4 regions of the Pseudomonas sp. AK-TSAG1-1 genome follow, and region 3 is predicted to be linked to each of the others. Evidence: predicted binding sites of a transcription regulator. Region 3 holds the regulator's gene; each other region holds the start of a gene.
The links. Region 3 encodes sigma-54, which starts transcription at its own class of promoters, with help from an activator protein. Its sites were predicted from a motif close to ANTGGCATNNANNTTGCTNT; they were not measured.

Region 1 (4,980 bases), 2.0 Mb from region 3:
ATCTGGTCGACAAGGGGCAACTGGCCGATGACCGGGTGTACTTCATCGACGCCAACCTTGGCGAGGCCGAGAGCGATGGCCGGGTCGTGACGCAAATGCACCTGGACGCCGAGTAATGAACAATAAGTGGCTGGTTGCGCTGACACTGATGCTCGCTGCCAGCCCTGCCCTCGCCTCCGATACGCTGCGCTGTGGCAGCCAACTGGTCAGTCTCGGTGACCGCTCCAGTGAAGTGCTGCAAAAGTGTGGCGAACCGGTCAGCCGCGATGTCCTTGGCTACAAGCGCAGTGCCAACCGCCGTGAAGAGTTTCAGGTCGAGGAATGGACCTACGGCCCGAGCAACGGCATGTACCAGTACCTGCGCTTTGAAGGCAATCGCCTGCGGCAGATCAACAGCAAGCGCGGTAACTGAAGCACAACATCTGTCCCACAGATGTTTTGTGTGGTCCCTGAAATAGAACAGGCCCCGACACAAGTGCCGGGGCCTGTAATGGTCACATCCGTGTGACCGTTCGCATGAACTCTAAAGTTGCGGCAGACGTATTGCTCGGCCCGTCTGTCGCGCCTTCTCCCGGTCCAGGCGAGAAGTCATGCCTTACTCGGCTTTCAGGCCGTCAGCGGAGACTGCTTTGACGCCTTTGATTTTCTTGGCAATAGCCACTGCGGTGGTTTTCTGAGCCTCGGTCACTGCAACAGTGGAGGACAGGGACACAACGCCTTTGTTGGTTTCAACTTTGATGTCAGTACCTGGGATGCCCTTCTCGGTTACCAGGTCGCTTTTCACTTTGGTAGTGATCCAGGTATCGGAAGTAGCTTCTTTAGCCTTGGTCATTTCACCGGCAGCCAGAGTCATTGGAGCCTGGGTAGCCTGAGTGGATTGTGCAAATGCACCGGAAGCCATGGTCAGGGTCAGCGCGGTAGCAGCAGCGGCAGTGATAGCGAACTTCTTCATACGAGTAACTCCTGTTTTTCTGGAAAGTCTGCTGGTTGTCGTGTCAGCAGGGTTACCGGAGATATTGCGAAGGCTGTGCCAACTTTTCGAAAGACATAAAATCTTTATAAATCAATAAGTTATGAATTACACAAATTTCCGGAATCATGCAATTTGCATGACATGTGAATTATCGACATGCAAGTTGCGGCTTTTCGGAAAGTTCCTAACACGCTGAAATTCCTCAAGCTTTTTTTGAAGGCCGAAAACAAAAAATGCCCCGCATGGCGGGGCATCTCAGGACGCTTGCTGACTCAATCAGGCACCGGTGCCTGCGCAACCCTTAGGCGCGTAGTCCGGGTTGACGGTCGACGCACAGCTCCAGACGCCGGAGGTGTTGCCAGTGGCAGCGCCGGTACGGGTCAACGTAATGGTTTTACCAAGCACCGGACCTGGGGCATTCACCAGTGTGCAGGTGATAGTGCCGGCACCGGTCGTGGCGGTTCCCGACGCCGCCAGTGTGCAGTTGGAGGTGGTCGCTGAAGCGCTACCGGCCACCAGTAACAGCGTTGGATCAGTGCCTTGATTGATGGTGTCCTCGAACGGCACCTTCAGTGCACTGATCTCCGCCAGACCCGCAGTCACTTTCGAACGTGCCTGGTACTTGGAGTATTGCGGCAAGGCGATGGTCGCCAGAATGCCGATGATCGCCACGACGATCAGCAGCTCGATCAGAGTAAAGCCCTGTTGTTTTTTCATAGACACGCTCCATGCATGAGTCGGAATCTCATGATCTGAGAAGGGCTCAGCATAGCCCATGCCAACCGTGTGCGACCCCGAATACTCGGCATGCCCACGATGTGAAGGCCTTTCCTACAACCGACAACCGCACTATCTGACACTTTTTGTCACCTGTGCCCGACGTGTGTGGCGCTGTCACTTGACTAGGCTATAAGTCATGAACAGCAAGCGTGCGGAATCCCCATGAATGACATCGCTCTGAGCGGTCTGGCCAAGCAACTGGTCCAGGCCGAACTGCTTACGGAAAAAAGCGCCCAGCAGGCCTGGCAACAGGCGCAGCGCAATCGCCTGTCGCTGGTCAGCTACCTGGTACAGAACAAACTGGTGAAGAGCTCACAGGTGGCCGAGATTGCCTCCGAGCATTTCGGCATGGCGTTCATGGACCTCAATGGCCTGGACAAGGAGACCCAGCCCAAAGGCCTGGTCAGTGAGAAGCTGGTACGTCAGCACCACGCCCTGCCCTTGTGGCGGCGCGGCAACAAGCTGTTCGTGGGCATTTCCGACCCGAGCAATCACCAGGCGATCAATGACATCCAGTTCAGCACCGGGTTGAGCACCGAAGCCATCCTGGTAGAAGACGACAAGCTCACCGACGCCATCGAGAAATTTTTCGACACCCACACCAGCGGCCTGGAAGAGATGGCCGACGTCGACCTCGACGGCGTGGATGTCGAGTCGATGGACGACAACCGACAGGATCCGATCGGCGGACTCGATGCCGATGACGCCCCGGTAGTGCGTTTCGTGCACAAGATGCTGCTGGACGCGATCAAGAGTGGCTCATCCGACCTGCACTTCGAACCCTACGAAAAAAACTACCGGGTGCGGGTGCGCACCGACGGCATCCTGCGCGAAGTCGCAAAACCGCCGATCCAGCTGGCCGGCCGTATCGCTGCACGTCTGAAGGTCATGGCCAGCCTCGACATCTCGGAACGACGCAAACCTCAGGACGGGCGAATCAAGATGCGCCTGTCGAAGAGCAAGTCGATCGACTTCCGGGTCAACACCCTGCCCACCCTGTGGGGCGAAAAAGTGGTAATCCGGATTCTCGACCCGTCCAGCGCACAGATCGGCATTGATGCCCTGGGTTACGAGCCGGCACAGAAAGACCTGTACATGGCCGCGCTCAAGCAGCCGCAGGGGATGATTCTGGTGACCGGCCCGACCGGGTCGGGGAAAACCGTGTCGCTGTACACCGGGCTCAATATTCTCAATACCGTGGACATCAACATTTCCACCGCCGAAGACCCGGTGGAGATCAACATGGAAGGCATCAACCAGGTCAACGTCAATCCCCGACAGGGGCTGGATTTCGCCCAGGCCCTGCGTTCGTTCCTGCGGCAGGACCCGGACGTGATCATGGTCGGCGAAATCCGCGACCTGGAAACCGCCGAGATCGCGATCAAGGCCGCGCAGACCGGCCACCTCGTGTTGTCCACGCTGCACACCAACAGCGCCGCCGAAACCCTGACCCGCCTGCACAACATGGGCATCCCCGGGTTCAACATCGCCACCTCGGTAAGTCTGATCATCGCCCAGCGCCTGGCGCGCAAGCTGTGCAGTCACTGCAAGAAACCGATCGAGATCCCCCGCGAAACACTGATCAAGGAAGGTTTTCCCGAGGAACAGATCGGCAGTTTCACGATCTATGAGCCGGTCGGTTGCGACCTCTGCAACGGCGGCTACAAGGGACGCGTGGGAATTTATGAAGTGGTGAAAAACACCCCCGAGCTGCAACGGCTGATCATGGCCGAAGGCAACTCGCTGGAAATCGACAGCCAGATGCGTCGCGACGGTTTCGACGATCTGCGCACCTCAGGCCTGCACAAGGCCATGCAAGGCATCACCAGCCTGGAAGAAATCAACCGGGTCACCAAGGACTGAACATGGCGGTCAAGGCAGCGAAAATCAGCATCTACGCCTGGGAAGGCACAGACCGCAAAGGCAGCAAGGTCACTGGCGAATTGAGCGGGCAGAACCCCGCGCTGATCAAGGCCCAGCTACGCAAGCAAGGGATCAACCCCGGCAAGGTGCGCAAAAAATCTGCCTCCTTGCTGAGTTTTGGCAAACGCATCAAGGCCCAGGACATCGCGCTGTTCACCCGCCAGATGGCGACCATGATGAAGGCCGGTGTGCCGCTACTGCAGTCGTTCGACATCATTGGCGAAGGCTTCGACAACCCGGCGATGCGCAAACTGGTGGACGAGGTGAAGCAGGAAGTCGCCGCCGGCAACAGCTTCGCCACCGCCCTGCGCAAGAAACCGCAGTATTTCGATGAGCTGTATTGCAACCTGGTGGATGCCGGCGAGCAGTCCGGCGCGCTCGACACGTTGCTGGAGCGGGTCGCGACCTATAAAGAAAAAAGCGAAGCGCTGAAGGCCAAGATCAAGAAAGCCATGACCTACCCCACCGCCGTGGTGCTGGTGGCGATGGTGGTCACCGGGATTTTGCTGGTGAAGGTGGTGCCGCAGTTTCAGGCGGTGTTTTCCGGCTTCGGCGCGGAGCTGCCCGCCTTCACGCTGATGGTGATCAGCATCTCCGAATTCATGCAGCAATGGTGGTGGGCGGTGCTTGGCGCACTGGTTGGCGTATTTTTCGGTACACGTCACGCGCTGAAAAAATCCCAGGCATTGCGCGACCGCAAAGACACCTGGCTACTGAAACTGCCGCTGGTGGGCACACTGATGTACAAGTCGGCGGTGGCGCGATTCGCCCGCACCCTGTCGACCACCTTCGCCGCTGGCGTGCCACTGGTGGAGGCGCTGGATTCGGTGGCCGGGGCCACCGGCAACGTGGTGTTCAAGCGCGCGGTGCTGCGCATCCGGCAGGACGTCGCCACCGGCATGCAACTGAATTTTTCGATGCGCAGCACCGGGGTGTTTCCCAACATGGCGGTGCAGATGACCGCCATCGGCGAGGAGTCCGGTGCGCTGGATGACATGCTCGACAAGGTTGCCGGTTTTTATGAGGGTGAAGTGGATAACATGGTCGACAACCTCACCAGCCTGATGGAGCCTTTCATCATGGTGGTGCTCGGTGTCATCGTCGGCGGTCTGGTCGTGGCCATGTATCTGCCGATCTTCCAACTCGGCTCAGCGATCTGACATGCCTATCGACGAACTTTTCAGTCTGTATCCGCTGGCCTTTGTATTCACCGCACTGTTGCTGGGTCTGGTGGTCGGCAGTTTTCTCAACGTGCTGGTCTGGCGTCTGCCGAAAATGCTCGAACGCGATTGGCGCCAGCAGGC
Region 2 (4,980 bases), 1.3 Mb from region 3:
GTGCTCGCCCAGATAAACGCCTTGCCAGGTTCCCAGTGCCAGGCGACCTGCCGAAACCGGCAGACTGATCTGGCAACCAAGCACGCTGGCCTTGAAGTGCGCCGGGAGGTCGTCCAGGCCTTCGTCGTTATGCTCATAGCCGTCTGTTCCTTGTGGGATCAGACGATTGAAAAATCGTTCGAAGTCGCGACGGACCGCCGGATCGGCGTTCTCGTTGATGGTCAACGACGCCGAGGTATGCTGCAGCCACAAATGCAACAGACCGACCCGGCACGCCTTGAGTTCAGGCAGGCCGGCGAGTAACTCGTCCGTTACCAGATGAAAGCCCCGGGGCCGTGCCCGCAGGGTTATCAGAGTCTGTTGCCACATACAGTTCTCCGCACGTTCGGGGCGCATTCTAGCGCGCTCTGGGAAAAAACAAAGGCCCTAATATTCCTGCAATGATGTAAGCGATTGACCGCAGAAAAACGTCCGTCGTAAACACGACCAAAGCCGTACGAAAAATCCTTTCAGCCTTCCCTTCAATGACAAATTCCAGACAAAAAAATGCCCGGCAAGCCGGGCAAGTTTTTTCGATGCGCGTACTTACAGGTTGTAGCCGCGTTCGTTGTGTTGTGCCAGGTCCAGACCCACGGCTTCTTCTTCCTCGGTGGCACGCAGGCCCATGACCACGTCCAGTACCTTGAGGATGATGAAGGTGACGATCGCGGTGTAGATCACCGTGAAGCCGACACCTTTGCACTGAATCCACACTTGTGAAGCGATGTCGGTCACGGTGCCAAAGCCGCCCATGGCCGGTGCGGCGAACACACCAGTGAGGATCGCGCCGAGGATACCGCCGATACCGTGCACGCCGAAGGCATCCAGGGAATCGTCGTAACCGAGTTTGCGTTTGAGCGTGGTGGCGCAGAAGAAGCACACCACACCGGCCGCCAGACCGATGATCAGCGAACCCATCGGGCCCACGGTACCGGCTGCCGGAGTGATTGCCACCAGACCTGCAACCACGCCCGAGGCGATGCCCAGTGCGCTAGGTTTGCCGTGGGTGATCCACTCGGCGAACATCCAGCCCAGTGCCGCGGCAGCGGTAGCGATCTGGGTGACCAGCATCGCCATGCCGGCGGTGCCGTTGGCCGCTGCGGCGGAGCCTGCGTTGAAGCCGAACCAGCCGACCCACAGCATCGCTGCGCCCATCAGGGTGTAACCGAGATTGTGCGGAGCCATCGGTGTGGTCGGGAAGCCTTTGCGCTTGCCCAATACCAGGCACGCCACCAGACCGGCGATACCGGCGTTGATGTGAACCACGGTGCCGCCCGCGAAATCGAGCACGCCCCAGTCGCCCAGCAACGAACCCGGACCGCTCCAGACCATGTGCGCAATCGGCGCATAGACCAGGGTGAACCAGACGCCCATGAACACCAGCATCGCGGAGAACTTCATACGCTCGGCGAAGGCACCGACGATCAGCGCCGGAGTGATAATGGCGAAGGTCATTTGATAAGTGACGAACACCGCTTCAGGGAACAGCGCTGCCGGGCCGGTGATGCTGGCAGGCGTGACACCCGCGAGGAAGGCCTTGGCAAAGCTGCCGACGAAGGAGTTCAGGTTGACGACGTTGGCTTCCATCCCGGTGGTGTCGAACGCCATGCTGTAGCCATAAAGGAACCACAGGATGGTGACCAGGCCGGTAATGGCGAAGCACTGCATCATCACCGAAAGAATGTTTTTCGACCGCACCATGCCGCCGTAGAACAGCGCGAGGCCAGGAATGGTCATGAACAGCACGAGGGCTGTGGAGGTCAGCATCCAGGCGGTATCGCCGGAATTGAGGACTGGAGGTGCCACCGGATCTGCCGCCATAGCCAGGCCGGGCATTACGATGGACAACAGGGCGCCTAGCCCTGCGAATTTACGCAGAGTCATATTGTTTTCTCCTGGGGCGTTGGGTTTGTGGCGGCGTTTAGATCGCGTCGGTATCGGTTTCGCCGGTACGGATGCGAATCGCCTGTTCCAGATTGACCACGAAGATCTTGCCGTCACCGATCTTGCCGGTGTTGGCAGCCTTGGTTATCGCCTCGATAACCCGATCCAGATCCTTGTCGTCGATAGCAACGTCGATTTTCACCTTGGGCAGAAAATCGACCACATACTCCGCGCCGCGATACAGCTCGGTGTGACCCTTCTGCCGGCCGAAGCCTTTGACTTCAGTAACGGTAATGCCCTGCACGCCGATTTCGGACAGCGACTCGCGCACGTCGTCCAACTTGAACGGCTTGATGATGGCAGTGACTAGCTTCATGAAACTCTCTCCCGAATTGGTGGACTTGCCCCAGGAAAACAAACCCGACTCAAGTCTAAGCGCAGTGCCTGGCTTTGTAACGCATCGTCGGCCTTACCTGCCCGACTGACGCCAGCTAACCGCTGCTGACGAAACTCCCCGCTCCGCCTGCCGCACTGCATTCGTCACAGCGACTGCATCAGTGCATGGGTCACTACCGACTAAGCAGAAAGCTTGCCATCTCGCCAAATTCCTCTGATTTCAATCCCTTGGCCGCTGCCGCAGGCGCTTGCGCAAAAAAGCCCCGACGGTTACGCACAACAACGGTGCGCTGCCGTCCGTCCGCTTGCGCGAAAAGCGTGCATCCGTGCCTGCGCCAATGACTATAGACACTGCGTGATACACTGCCCGCCACTGTTTACAGGACACATTCCATGCTCGCGCCCAAAGACTTCCTCGACGCCCTGAGCGGCACCGCCTCCCGCCTTTTCAGCGGCGACACCCCGCTGCCGAAAGCCGAAATCGAAAGCCAGTTCAAGATGCTGCTGCAAAGCGCCTTCAGCAAACTGGACCTGGTGAGCCGCGAAGAATTCGATAGCCAGATGGTCGTCCTGGCGCGGACTCGCGCTCGCCTTGAAAGCCTTGAAGCCAAAGTCGCAGAGCTGGAAGCCAAGCTGACGCCGCCGGCCGCCACTCCAGACCGGCAATGACGGGTGAGAGCTGGCTCGGATGTTTGCCTCAACGAGGCAAACATCCATAGTCTCAGCGGACGTGATTGCGTCCACCAACGATGCACAGGCCTTGGCCTCACCAAAGCCTGCACAGTAAAAACCGCCTCCTCGAGGCGGTTTTTTTTCGCCTCGAAATGGGTTGGCGACTACCCGCAACATCCAGTGAAAGTTCGCCTCCGCCAGATCCCCCTTCCCCAACTACCCTTAAAAAACCCGCAGGAAGCGGCCCCCGATTCAGCTCAAGGAACGACCATGTCCCTCTCCATCGTCCACAGTCGCGCCCAGATTGGCGTGGATGCTCCCGCTGTTACTGTCGAAGTTCATCTGGCCAATGGTCTGCCGTCACTGACCATGGTCGGCCTGCCCGAAGCCGCAGTGAAGGAGAGCAAGGATCGGGTGCGCAGCGCGATCATCAATTCCGGGCTGCAGTTTCCGGCGCGGCGGATCACTTTGAATCTGGCGCCGGCGGATCTGCCCAAGGATGGCGGGCGGTTTGATCTGGCGATCGCCCTCGGGATTCTGTCGGCGAGTGTGCAGGTGCCGTGCCTGACATTGGATGATGTGGAGTGTCTGGGTGAGTTGGCGTTGTCCGGCGCAGTGCGGCCGGTGCGCGGGGTGTTGCCGGCAGCACTGGCGGCGCGCAAGGCCGGTCGTGCACTGGTGGTGCCGCGGGCGAATGCTGAGGAGGCTTGCCTGGCCTCGGGATTGAAGGTGTTTGCAGTGGATCACTTGCTGGAGGCGGTGGCGCATTTCAACGGGCATACGCCGGTGGAACCCTATGTGTCGAACGGGCTGATCCATGCGGCGAAACCCTACCCCGACCTGAATGAAGTGCAAGGTCAGATGGCAGCGAAACGGGCGCTGCTGATTGCTGCGGCGGGCGCGCATAACCTGTTGTTCAGTGGGCCACCGGGGACCGGCAAGACCTTGTTGGCGAGTCGCTTGCCGGGGCTGCTGCCGCCGCTGTCCGAATGCGAGGCCCTGGAGGTGGCGGCGATTCAATCGGTCGCCAGTGGCGTGCCGCTGACGCATTGGCCACAACGCCCGTTTCGTCAGCCGCACCACTCGGCATCCGGTCCGGCGCTGGTCGGCGGCAGCTCAAAACCGCAACCTGGAGAAATCACCCTCGCCCATCACGGAGTGTTGTTCCTTGATGAATTGCCAGAGTTTGATCGCAAGGTGCTTGAGGTGCTGCGCGAGCCACTGGAGTCCGGGAACATCGTGATTGCCCGGGCCAAGGAGCGTGTACGCTTTCCGGCACGGTTTCAGTTGGTGGCGGCAATGAATCCTTGCCCCTGTGGATATCTTGGCGAACCCAGTGGCAAGTGTTCATGTACGCCGGACATGGTCCAGCGCTATCGCAACAAGCTGTCGGGCCCTCTATTGGACCGGATCGATTTGCACCTGACGGTAGCGCGAGAGGCGACGGCGTTGAACCCTGCGGTAAAGCCTGGGGAGGACAGCGCCAGCGCCGCCGCGTTGGTGGCCGAGGCCCGCGAACGTCAACAGAAACGCCAAGGATGTGCCAATGCGTTTCTTGATCTGCCGGGGCTGCGCCGACACTGCAAGTTATCCACAGCCGATGAGACCTGGCTGGAATCAGCCTGTGAACGGCTGACCTTGTCACTGCGCTCGGCGCATCGGCTGCTCAAGGTCGCCAGGACGTTGGCGGATCTGGGCCAGGAACAAGACATCAGGCGCGAACATCTGGCAGAGGCGTTGCAATACCGACCGGCAACACAATAAGGACGGCAGGGCTTGTCGCAAACAGATTCGCGCCGAAAAATAAACCTCCGGGCACTGATGGCCATTAGCCGAGATGTGATATAACGGCGGCGCTCTTTTTTACTAGTTATCCGTCTATCGACAAGACATAGAGCATTTTGCAGCGTGGAAATGGAGGCGGGACATCATGGACAAGATTTCTATTGCTCACCGGGCAAAACCGTTAAATAAACCAGTGTAGTCACG
Region 3 (4,980 bases):
TGCAATACCTTCCGGACGGCAAGCTGCAGTACGAAATGACGTCCGACAAGGCCGAGCACCTGAAAGCGACGGACGTGACCCTGGTCACCAAACCCGACCTGAACATGTTCCGTGGCACCGAGTTCCCGTGGCACGTGACCAGCGAGCGCGGCGAAGTCAATCCTGACGGCACCCAGGTAGAACTGATCGACTCGGTACGCATCAAGCGCACCGATGAAAAGAACCGCGACACCCTGATCACCAGCACACGCATGACGGTGTTCCCTCAGCAGCAATATGCGCAGACCGAGCAACCCGTTAGAATCGACGGTGCTGGCGGTGTATCGACTGGCGTGGGAATGAAGGCGTATTTGAAGGAAAGCAGGATACACCTGCAATCGAACGTAAGAGGACAGTATGAGGCTCGTTAAAACCCTCCCTATTTTGCTCAGTCTGGGCGCAGCACTGGGAAGCGTGAGCGCCTGGGCTCTGCCGAACGATCAGCAGCAACCTATCCGCATTCAGGCCGACGACGCCCAACTGGACGACAAGAATGGCATCGCCACCTATAAAGGTGACGTGATCATCACCCAGGGTTCGATGATCGTTAAAGGCAACACGGTGACCATCACCCGCACCCCGACCGGTGACATCGACGTCGTGACGTCGGTGGGCAACCTTGCCTACTTCGAGCAACTGCAGACCCAGGGCGATACCAAGCCTGTACAGGGCTGGGGCGTGACGATCCAGTACCACGCCGCGCAAAACCGCGTCGTGCTGATCGACAAGGCCAAGGTTGTCGACAAGGACAACAACACCACCCAAGGCGAGAAAATCGTTTACGACACGGTGAGAAAACTGGCCAGCGCCGGTCGCGCTACCGGCAATAAAGTCACCGAAACGCGTCCGCGCATCGACATGGTGATCCAGCCGAAGAAGAAAACCGACGAGAAGACCCAGTAATGGCAACTCTGAAAGCTCAGCACCTGGCCAAGGCCTATAAAAGCCGCCAGGTCGTGCGTGACGTCAGCCTGTCGATCGACAGCGGCCAGATCGTCGGCCTGCTCGGCCCGAACGGCGCCGGCAAGACCACCTGCTTCTACATGATCGTCGGCCTGGTGCAGGCCGATCAGGGCCGCGTGCTGATCGATGATCTGGACGTCAGCCACCAGCCAATGCACGGCCGCGCCAAGGCCGGTATCGGCTATCTGCCGCAAGAAGCGTCGATCTTCCGCAAACTGTCGGTGGCCGACAACATCATGGCCATCCTCGAGACCCGCACGGAACTCGACAAGGCCGGTCGTCGCAAGGAGCTGGAAAGCCTGCTGCAGGAATTCCACATCAGCCACATTCGCGACAACCTGGGCATGAGCCTGTCCGGTGGTGAGCGCCGCCGGGTGGAAATCGCCCGTGCCTTGGCCACCGCACCGAAATTCATCCTGCTCGACGAACCGTTCGCCGGTGTCGACCCGATCTCGGTCGGCGACATCAAGCAGATCATCCACCACCTCAAGGCCAAGGGCATCGGTGTACTGATCACCGATCACAACGTGCGTGAGACCCTGGATATCTGCGAAACCGCCTACATCGTCAACGACGGTCAACTGATCGCCGAAGGTGACGCCGCGACCATCCTGGCCAACGATCTGGTCAAGGAAGTGTACCTGGGCCACGAGTTCCGCCTCTAAAGCGCAATCGCATTCGGCCAGCCGTCCGAGTGCTGTAACGTTGAAGCGAAGTTTTATACGCTTTTATTGTTACAGCGCTCTAGGCAAACACGACAGTTTCAGGCATATAATTTGCTTAAGTTTGGCGCTCCGGCGCCCTGTAGTGGATGGCGCATGCGCGCCGGCGAATAAGGTGTTAAGCCCCTGCCATGAAACCATCGCTAGTCTTGAGAATGGGCCAGCAGCTGACGATGACACCGCAGCTGCAACAGGCCATCCGCCTGCTCCAATTGTCGACCCTGGACCTGCAACAGGAAATCCAGGAGGCCCTGGAATCCAATCCGATGCTCGAACGCCAGGAAGAAGGCGACGACTTCGACAACTCCGATCCTTTGGCCGACAACGCCGAACAAAAGCCCAACACCGAGATTCAGGAACCCTCCTATCAGGAAACCGCACCGACGGTGGACAACCTGGAAGATGGCGAATGGAACGAGCGCATCCCTAACGAATTGCCCGTCGACACCGCCTGGGAAGACGTCTACCAGACCAGCGCCAGCAGCCTGCCCAGCAGCGATGATGACGAGTGGGACTTCACCACCCGCACTTCCGCCGGGGAAAGCCTGCAAAGCCATCTGCTGTGGCAATTGAACCTGGCGCCGATGTCCGACACCGACCGCCTGATCGCCGTGACCCTGATCGACTGCATCAATAATCAGGGCTACCTCGACGAAACCCTTGAAGAAATTCTCGACGCCTTTGATCCGGAGCTCGACATCGAGCTGGACGAGATCGAGGCCGTGCTGCACCGCATCCAGCAGTTCGAACCGGCCGGCATCGGCGCCCGCAACCTCGGCGAATGCCTGCTGCTGCAACTGCGCCAGCTACCAGCCAAGACCCCGTGGCTGAACGAAGCCAAGCGTCTGGTCAGCGATTACATCGATCTGCTCGGCAGTCGCGACTACAGCCAGTTGATGCGGCGCATGAAGCTCAAGGAAGATGAACTGCGCCAGGTCATCGAACTGGTACAGAGCCTCAACCCACGCCCGGGTTCACAAATCGAATCGACCGAAGCCGAGTACGTGGTGCCCGATGTCATCGTGCGCAAGGACAACGAACGCTGGCTGGTCGAGCTGAACCAGGAATCGGTGCCACGCCTGCGGGTCAACGCCCAGTACGCCGGCTTCGTGCGCCGTGCCGACACCAGCGCCGACAACACCTTCATGCGCAATCAGTTGCAGGAAGCGCGCTGGTTCATCAAGAGCCTGCAAAGCCGCAACGAAACCCTGATGAAGGTCGCCACCCAGATCGTCGAGCATCAGCGCGGCTTCCTGGAATACGGCGACGAAGCCATGAAGCCGCTGGTCCTGCACGACATCGCCGAGGCGGTGGGTATGCACGAATCGACGATTTCCCGGGTCACCACCCAGAAATTCATGCATACCCCGCGCGGTATTTATGAACTGAAATACTTTTTCTCCAGCCACGTCAGCACCTCCGAAGGCGGCGAATGCTCGTCTACAGCGATCCGCGCGATCATCAAAAAACTGGTTGCAGCGGAAAATCAGAAAAAGCCGTTGAGTGACAGCAAGATCGCTGGTTTACTGGAGGCACAAGGCATTCAGGTGGCTCGCCGCACCGTCGCCAAGTACCGTGAATCCCTCGGGATCGCGCCTTCGAGCGAACGCAAGCGGTTGATGTAAGCCACGTTACAGCGTTCCAGTGGCAGGCTATTCAGCCTGCCGCTTTATGCACTGGCAACGAAGGAGAAGCTGTATGCAAGTCAACATCAGTGGACACCAACTGGAAGTGACCGAACCGCTGCGCACCTACATCAACGAGAAACTCGAACGATTGGAGCGCCATTTCGACAAGATCACCAACGTGCAAGTCACGATGTGCGTCGAAAAGCTGAAGCAGAAAATCGAAGCCACCTTGCATATTCCCGGCAGCGAAGTGGTCGCCAACGCAGAAGATACCGACATGTACGCTGCGATCGACTCACTGACCGACAAGCTGGATCGCCAACTCAAAAAGCATAAGGAAAAGACCCAGAGCCTCCTTCAGGGCGCAACAGGTCGTTAACACCCCCAACCCATGATCCGACTTGAAAGTATCCTGACCCCCGGCCGTTCCCTGGTGAACGTGCCGGGCGGCAGTAAAAAGAAAGCCCTCGAACAGATTGCCAACCTGATCGCCCGCGAAGTGCCGGATCTGGAGATGCAGGACGTCTTCGAAGCGCTGATCGCCCGTGAGAAACTCGGCTCCACCGGTTTCGGCAACGGCATCGCCATTCCCCACTGTCGCCTCAAAGGCTGCGAAGCGCCTATCAGCGCATTGATGCACCTTGATGCCCCCATCGATTTCGATGCAATCGACGGCGCACCGGTTGACCTGCTGTTTGTTCTGCTGGTCCCGGAAGCAGCCACCGATGCTCACCTGGAATTACTGCGCCAGATCGCCAGCATGCTCGATCGCAAGGAAGTGCGCGAAAAACTGCGTAGCGCACCGAGTAACGAAGCCTTGTATCAGGTCGTCCTGAGCGAGCAGAACGGTCACTAATCATGCGTTTGATCATCGTCAGCGGCCGCTCCGGCTCGGGTAAAAGTACCGCCCTGGATGTCCTTGAGGACAACGGCTACTACTGCATCGACAACCTGCCGGCCGGCCTGTTGCCTGAATTGGCCGAGCGCGCCCTGATTCACACCGAACTGGCCCAGCCGCTGGTGGCCGTCTCGATCGATGCCCGCAACCTGCCGAGCCATCTGTCGCGCTTCCCGGAGCTGTTGGAAGAAGTCCGCAGCCGCCACATCCAGTGCGATGTGCTCTATCTGGATGCCGATGAGGAAACCCTGCTCAAGCGTTTCTCGGAAACCCGTCGGCGCCACCCACTGAGCACTGCCAATCGCTCGCTGGCCGAAGCCATCAATGACGAAACCGCCCTGCTCGGTCCGATTGCCGACCTGGCCGACCTCAAGGTCAACACCACCAACCTGAATCTGTACCAGCTGCGCGACACCATCAAGCTGCGCCTGCTGAACCAACCGGAGCCGGGCACAGCCTTTCTGGTCGAGTCGTTCGGCTTCAAGCGCGGCATGCCGGTGGATGCCGATCTGGTGTTCGACGTACGCTGCCTGCCCAACCCGTACTGGAAGCCGGAACTTCGCGCGCAATCGGGTCTCGATGCACCGGTCGCCGATTACCTGGCGGCGCAGCCCGAAGTCGAGGAGATGTTTCAGGACATCTACGGCTATCTGAATAAATGGCTACCGCGCTTCGCCGCGAGTAACCGTGCCTACGTCACCATTGCCATTGGCTGCACCGGCGGGCATCA
Region 4 (4,980 bases), 660 kb from region 3:
TCGCCACCTAGAAAGGGAACAGCGGGCTGAGGAAGAAACGGTCGAACCAGCCTGGCTGACTCGCATCGGCAAACGAACCGGTGCCCGAGTAGGTGATGCGCGCATCGGCGACACGGGTCGACGACACGGTGTTGTCGGTCGCGATGTCATCGGCACGCACCAGACCTGCGATCCGCACCAGCTCGTCGCCGGTGTTGAGGGTCATCCACTTCTCGCCGCGCACAGCGATGATGCCGTTAGGCAGCACGTCGGCCACGGTCACAGTGATCGAACCGGTCAGGGTGTTGCCCTGCGCCGCCTTGCTGTCGCCTTTGGTCGCACGGTCGCCGCTGTAGCCGACGTCCAGGCTCAGGTCGTTACCACCCAACGGGTTGTTGGTGGTACCGCTACCGCCGAACAGCGAGGTCAGGCCGATGCCGGTCTTGCTGTTCTTGGCCACTTGCGAGTTGGCGTTCTTGCTCGCCTGGGTCTTCTCGTTCAGGGTGATGGTGATGATGTCACCGACCCGGAACGCCTTGCGGTCGCTGTACAGGTTCTGCTCGAAGCCGGCCTGATAGATCGAGCCGTTGTTGGCCGCAGCCGGCAATGGCGTGCGCGGCAACACCGGGGCGTAGTAAGGGTCATTGGGCTTGGGCGTCGGTGCGACGCAGCCCGCGAGCGAGACGACCCCACCCAATGCCAGAACAGATACGAAGCGTTTCATGACCCTACCTCACGGTGTTGCTGGCGGCCTCATGGCCGCCCCATAGACTTGATTACAGATTCTGCGTTACGAACGAGAGCATCTGGTCGGCGGTGGAGATCACCTTGGAGTTCATCTCGTAGGCACGTTGAGTGGTGATCATGTTGACCATCTCTTCAACGGTGCTGACGTTGGAACCTTCCAGGGTGTTCTGCAGCGTGGTACCGAAACCGTTCAGGCCCGGGGTGCCGATTTGCGGCGCGCCGGAAGCAGCGGTTTCCAGGAACAGGTTGTTGCCCACGGCTTGCAGACCGGCCGGGTTGATGAAGTCGGCGGTTTGCAGGTTGCCGATCACCTGAGCGGCCGGGTTGCCTGGAACGGTGATGGACACCGTGCCGTCGGTGCCGACGGTGAAGCTCTGGGCGTTGTTCGGAATGACGATGGCCGGTTCCAGGGCGAAACCGCTGGCGTTGACGATCTGGCCATTGGAATCGAGATGGAAAGTACCGTCACGGGTGTAGGACGTGGTGCCGTCCGGCTGCAGGATCTGGAAGAAACCGCGACCGTCGATGGCCATGTCCAGCGGCTGCTCGGTGGTTTGCAGGCTGCCGGCAGTGAAGTTTTTCTGGGTGCCGACGATGCGCACACCCGTACCCAGTTGCAGACCCGACGGCAGTTCGCTGTCCTGGGTCGACTGGGCGCCTGGCTGACGCTTGATCTGATACAGCAGGTCCTGGAACTCGGCGCGGTCACGTTTGAAACCCGTGGTCGAAACGTTCGCCAGGTTGTTGGAAATGGTGGTCAGGTTGGTGTCCTGGGCGGACAGACCGGTTTTGGCAACCCATAGAGCCGGAAGCATTCGATTCTCCTCGTGCGCCTGTTTTACGGCGCGACGTTCTGATAATTAGCTGATCTGCAAGACCCGAGCCATGGCCTGGTCGTCGTCTTTGGCGGTGTTCATCATCTTGACGTGCAATTCAAACTGTTTGGCCAGCGCCAGCACCGACGTCATTTCTTCCACGGCGTTGACGTTGCTCGACTCAAGGAAACCCGACACCAGTTTGACATTGGCATCGGCCGGCGCCGGCTGGCCGTCCTTGGTGTAGATCGAGCCGTCGAGGCCTTTGTTGAGGTTCTTGATGTCCGGGTTGACCAGTTTGATCCGGTCGACTTCCGCCATGACGCGCGGGCCTTCGCCCATCGCACGAATACTGATGGTGCCGTCTTCACCGACTTCGACCTGCTGCTCTGGCGGCACGGCGATCGGACCGCCATTACCCATCACGGCCATGCCGTTGCCAGCGCGCAGCACGCCAAGGGCGTCGATGTTGAGGCTGCCGGTGCGCACGTAGCTTTCGCCACCGTTGGGGTTCTGCACGGCAATGAAGCCGTTGCCGGTCACGGCCACGTCGAGGTCACGCCCGGTCTGCACCAGCGAACCTGCGGTGAAGTCGGTGGCGGGCCGCTCGCTCATGGCAAACGCACGCGCCGGAAAGCTGTCACCGAACACCGGCATCGAACGCGCCTGCTCCAGGTCGCGCTGAAAACCATTGGTGGAGATGTTCGCCAGGTTGTTGGCATGCGCCTTTTGCGCCAGTGCGTTCTGACTGGCGCCGGTCATTGCCACATAAAGGTACTTGTCCACACTCTTTCCTCTGCATGCCGGACGTTTGCCGCCCACCGCTGTACTGCTGAGCCATAAGCAATTTGCAGACCAACTTTTTTCTGGCGGCTTGCGGCCCGGTAAACAAAGGACTTGCGGGCAAGTGAGGGGAAATTTGAAATGTATCGAAGTCGAAAAACCGGCGGTGTTATGCCGCTTGGTGGCAAAGCCTGACAGAGAGGATGCCTGGACCACCGCTTTCGCGAGCTGGCTCGCTCCCACAGGGATTGCCTTTCAAAGTGGGAGCGAGCCTGCTCGCGAAGAGATCGTCACAGGCCATGTGTTCGCGCGCTATGACTCGCTTTTGCCAACCTCATACTCACGCAGCTTATTGGCAATGGTCGTGTGCGAAACCCCCAACCGCTTGCCCAGTTGCCGACTGCTCGGGTGCTCGGAATACAGTCGTTCCAGCACCGCTTTCTCGAAGCGCCCGACGATCTCGTCCAGCCCCCCTTCCAGCGAGAAATCGCCAAGCGGCTGACGCACGCCATAGTCCGGCAAGCGAATATGCTCAGCCTTGACCGTGCCGCCGTCGCACAGCGAAACCGCCTGAAACAGCACGTTCTCCAACTGCCGCACGTTGCCCGGCCAGTGATAGTGACTGAGGCGATCCATCGCCGCCGGCGCCAGTTTGGGCAGTGAACAACCGATTTGGCGGCTGGCCTGATCAAGGAAGTGCTCAACCAGCGGCGTCAAACCGTCGAGGCATTCACGCAGCGGCGGAATGTGCAGCGAAAGCACGTTCAAGCGGTGATACAAGTCCTGACGAAACTCGCCGCGGGCGCACAGCTCGGACAAGTCGACCTGGGTCGCGCAGATCACCCGCACATCCAGATACACCTCCTCATCACTGCCGACCCGGCGGAAGCAACCATCCTGCAGAAAGCGCAACAACTTGACCTGCAAGCGCGGGCTCATTTCACCCACGCCATCGAGGAACAGCGTGCCGCCCGCCGTCAGCTCCAGCAGGCCGAGCTTGCCTTCGGCTCGCGCCCCTTCGAAAGCACCGGGGCCATAGCCAAACAGCTCGGTCTCGGCCATCGACTCCGGCAGCCCCGCGCAGTTGAGCGCCATCAACGGCGACTGCCCGCGCGGGCTGGCGAGGTGGCAGGCGCGCGCCAGCAACTCTTTGCCGGTGCCGGTTTCGCCTTCTATCAATAGCGGCGCATCCAGCGGCGCCATGCGTCGTGCTTCGCGCACCACCGCCGCCATGACTTTGGAACTCTGGAAGATGCTGTCGAAGCCCCGCAGTTCCTGCTTGCGCACGTTATAGATGCGCTCGCCAACGCGATCGGCACGGTGCAAGGTCAGGACCGCGCCGGCCATGGCTTCGCTGTCGTCGTGCTCCGATTGCAGTGGCGCGATGTCGGCGAGAAAGATGTCGCCCTTGACCTTGACGCGCATGCCGTTGATCCGCGACTTGTTGGCGCGCACCAGTTCCGGCAGGTCAAAATCCTCGGCATACCGTGACAACGGAATCCCCGGTACCTCATCCACGCGAACCCCGAGCAACTGCGCGGCGGCACGGTTGGCCGCGACGATCGAGCCGCCCATGTCGATCGACAGCACCGGGAATTCCAGCGCACCGAGCAACGCATTCAACTCCATGTGCCGGCGCTCGCTAGGCATCAGCCCGACGCGCTTGACGCCAAACACGCCGGCAATCGCCTCGAACTTCGGCCGCAACGCCTGGAACTGAATGTTGATCAGGTTCGGGCAGTGCAGGTAGATCGCATTGCCGTGCTCGCCCCCCACCTCGCCGCGCGCGACGTTGATCCCGTACTCCACCAGCAGATTGAGGATGTCGCGCAGGATGCCGATGCGGTTCTGGCAGTGGACTTTGATACGCATAAAAACGCCCCGACGCTAGAAAAGTAAGTGCGGCACGACTCCTGTGGGAGCGGGCTTACTCGCGAAAGCGGTGGGCCGCTACTGATGAGGTGGCTGACAGGGCCTCTTCGCGAGCAAGCCCGCTCCCACAATGGAAAGTGCCGGGCCAAGTTGCGGCGCACCATCAGATGTTTCTGAGGTGGCGCGCAGATAATTGTCAAGATTATGTGACAGCCACCAGCCTTTTCAAACCCGAAAATCACCGCAAACGCGAGATACCCATCAAAGCGTAACGATTTTTTTACGAAATCCGGCGAATTTTCCTACAAGAAGCACCTTCAACCTGCTGCATCCCTCCTTACTCTCAGGTAATTCTGAATCCATCGCTGGACATAACAAGAACGAATTCCCCTAGCAGGAGAGCAGTATGAAGCAGACGCAATACGTGGCCCGCGAGCCCGATGCGCAAGGTTTTATCGACTACCCCGCCGAAGAACACGCGGTGTGGAACACGCTGATCACCCGCCAGTTGAAAGTGATCGAGGGTCGCGCGTGCCAGGAGTACCTGGACGGTATCGAAAAACTCGGTCTGCCCCACGACCGCATTCCGCAACTGGGCGAGATCAACAAGGTGCTCGGTGAGACCACCGGTTGGCAGGTTGCCCGCGTTCCTGCACTGATTCCTTTCCAGACCTTCTTCGAATTGCTCGCCAGCAAGCAGTTTCCGGTGGCCACGTTCATTCGTACCCGCGAAGAACTGGACTACCTGCAAGAGCCGGACATTTTCCACGAGATCTTTGGTCAC

Region 1: the regulator sigma-54 is predicted to act here: its motif matches at 1,737-1,756, upstream of AC1UK9_RS24005 (pilin).
Region 2: the regulator sigma-54 is predicted to act here: its motif matches at 2,501-2,520, upstream of glnK (P-II family nitrogen regulator).
Region 4: the regulator sigma-54 is predicted to act here: its motif matches at 2,382-2,401, upstream of AC1UK9_RS07945 (flagellar basal body rod protein FlgF).

Annotation. Positions count from the first base shown of each region.
Region 1 is NZ_CM165965.1:5,315,851-5,320,830, forward strand. It holds gene AC1UK9_RS23990 (DUF748 domain-containing protein) at 1-116, shown strand, start outside; gene AC1UK9_RS23995 (DUF2845 domain-containing protein) at 116-412, shown strand; gene AC1UK9_RS24000 (BON domain-containing protein) at 596-952, opposite strand; gene AC1UK9_RS24005 (pilin) at 1,250-1,690, opposite strand; gene pilB (type IV-A pilus assembly ATPase PilB) at 1,916-3,616, shown strand; gene AC1UK9_RS24015 (type II secretion system F family protein) at 3,619-4,836, shown strand; gene AC1UK9_RS24020 (prepilin peptidase) at 4,838-4,980, shown strand, end outside.
Region 2 is NZ_CM165965.1:6,036,456-6,041,435, forward strand. It holds gene AC1UK9_RS27450 (secondary thiamine-phosphate synthase enzyme YjbQ) at 1-369, opposite strand, end outside; gene AC1UK9_RS27455 (ammonium transporter) at 586-1,923, opposite strand; gene glnK (P-II family nitrogen regulator) at 1,961-2,299, opposite strand; gene AC1UK9_RS27465 (accessory factor UbiK family protein) at 2,713-2,988, shown strand; gene AC1UK9_RS27470 (YifB family Mg chelatase-like AAA ATPase) at 3,262-4,755, shown strand.
Region 3 is NZ_CM165965.1:1,072,705-1,077,684, reverse strand. It holds gene lptC (LPS export ABC transporter periplasmic protein LptC) at 1-410, shown strand, start outside; gene lptA (lipopolysaccharide transport periplasmic protein LptA) at 397-942, shown strand; gene lptB (LPS export ABC transporter ATP-binding protein) at 942-1,667, shown strand; gene AC1UK9_RS04785 (RNA polymerase factor sigma-54) at 1,856-3,349, shown strand; gene hpf (ribosome hibernation-promoting factor, HPF/YfiA family) at 3,423-3,731, shown strand; gene ptsN (PTS IIA-like nitrogen regulatory protein PtsN) at 3,744-4,208, shown strand; gene rapZ (RNase adapter RapZ) at 4,211-4,980, shown strand, end outside.
Region 4 is NZ_CM165965.1:1,732,193-1,737,172, reverse strand. It holds gene flgH (flagellar basal body L-ring protein FlgH) at 8-703, opposite strand; gene flgG (flagellar basal-body rod protein FlgG) at 756-1,541, opposite strand; gene AC1UK9_RS07945 (flagellar basal body rod protein FlgF) at 1,587-2,327, opposite strand; gene AC1UK9_RS07940 (sigma-54-dependent transcriptional regulator) at 2,637-4,196, opposite strand; gene phhA (phenylalanine 4-monooxygenase) at 4,603-4,980, shown strand, end outside.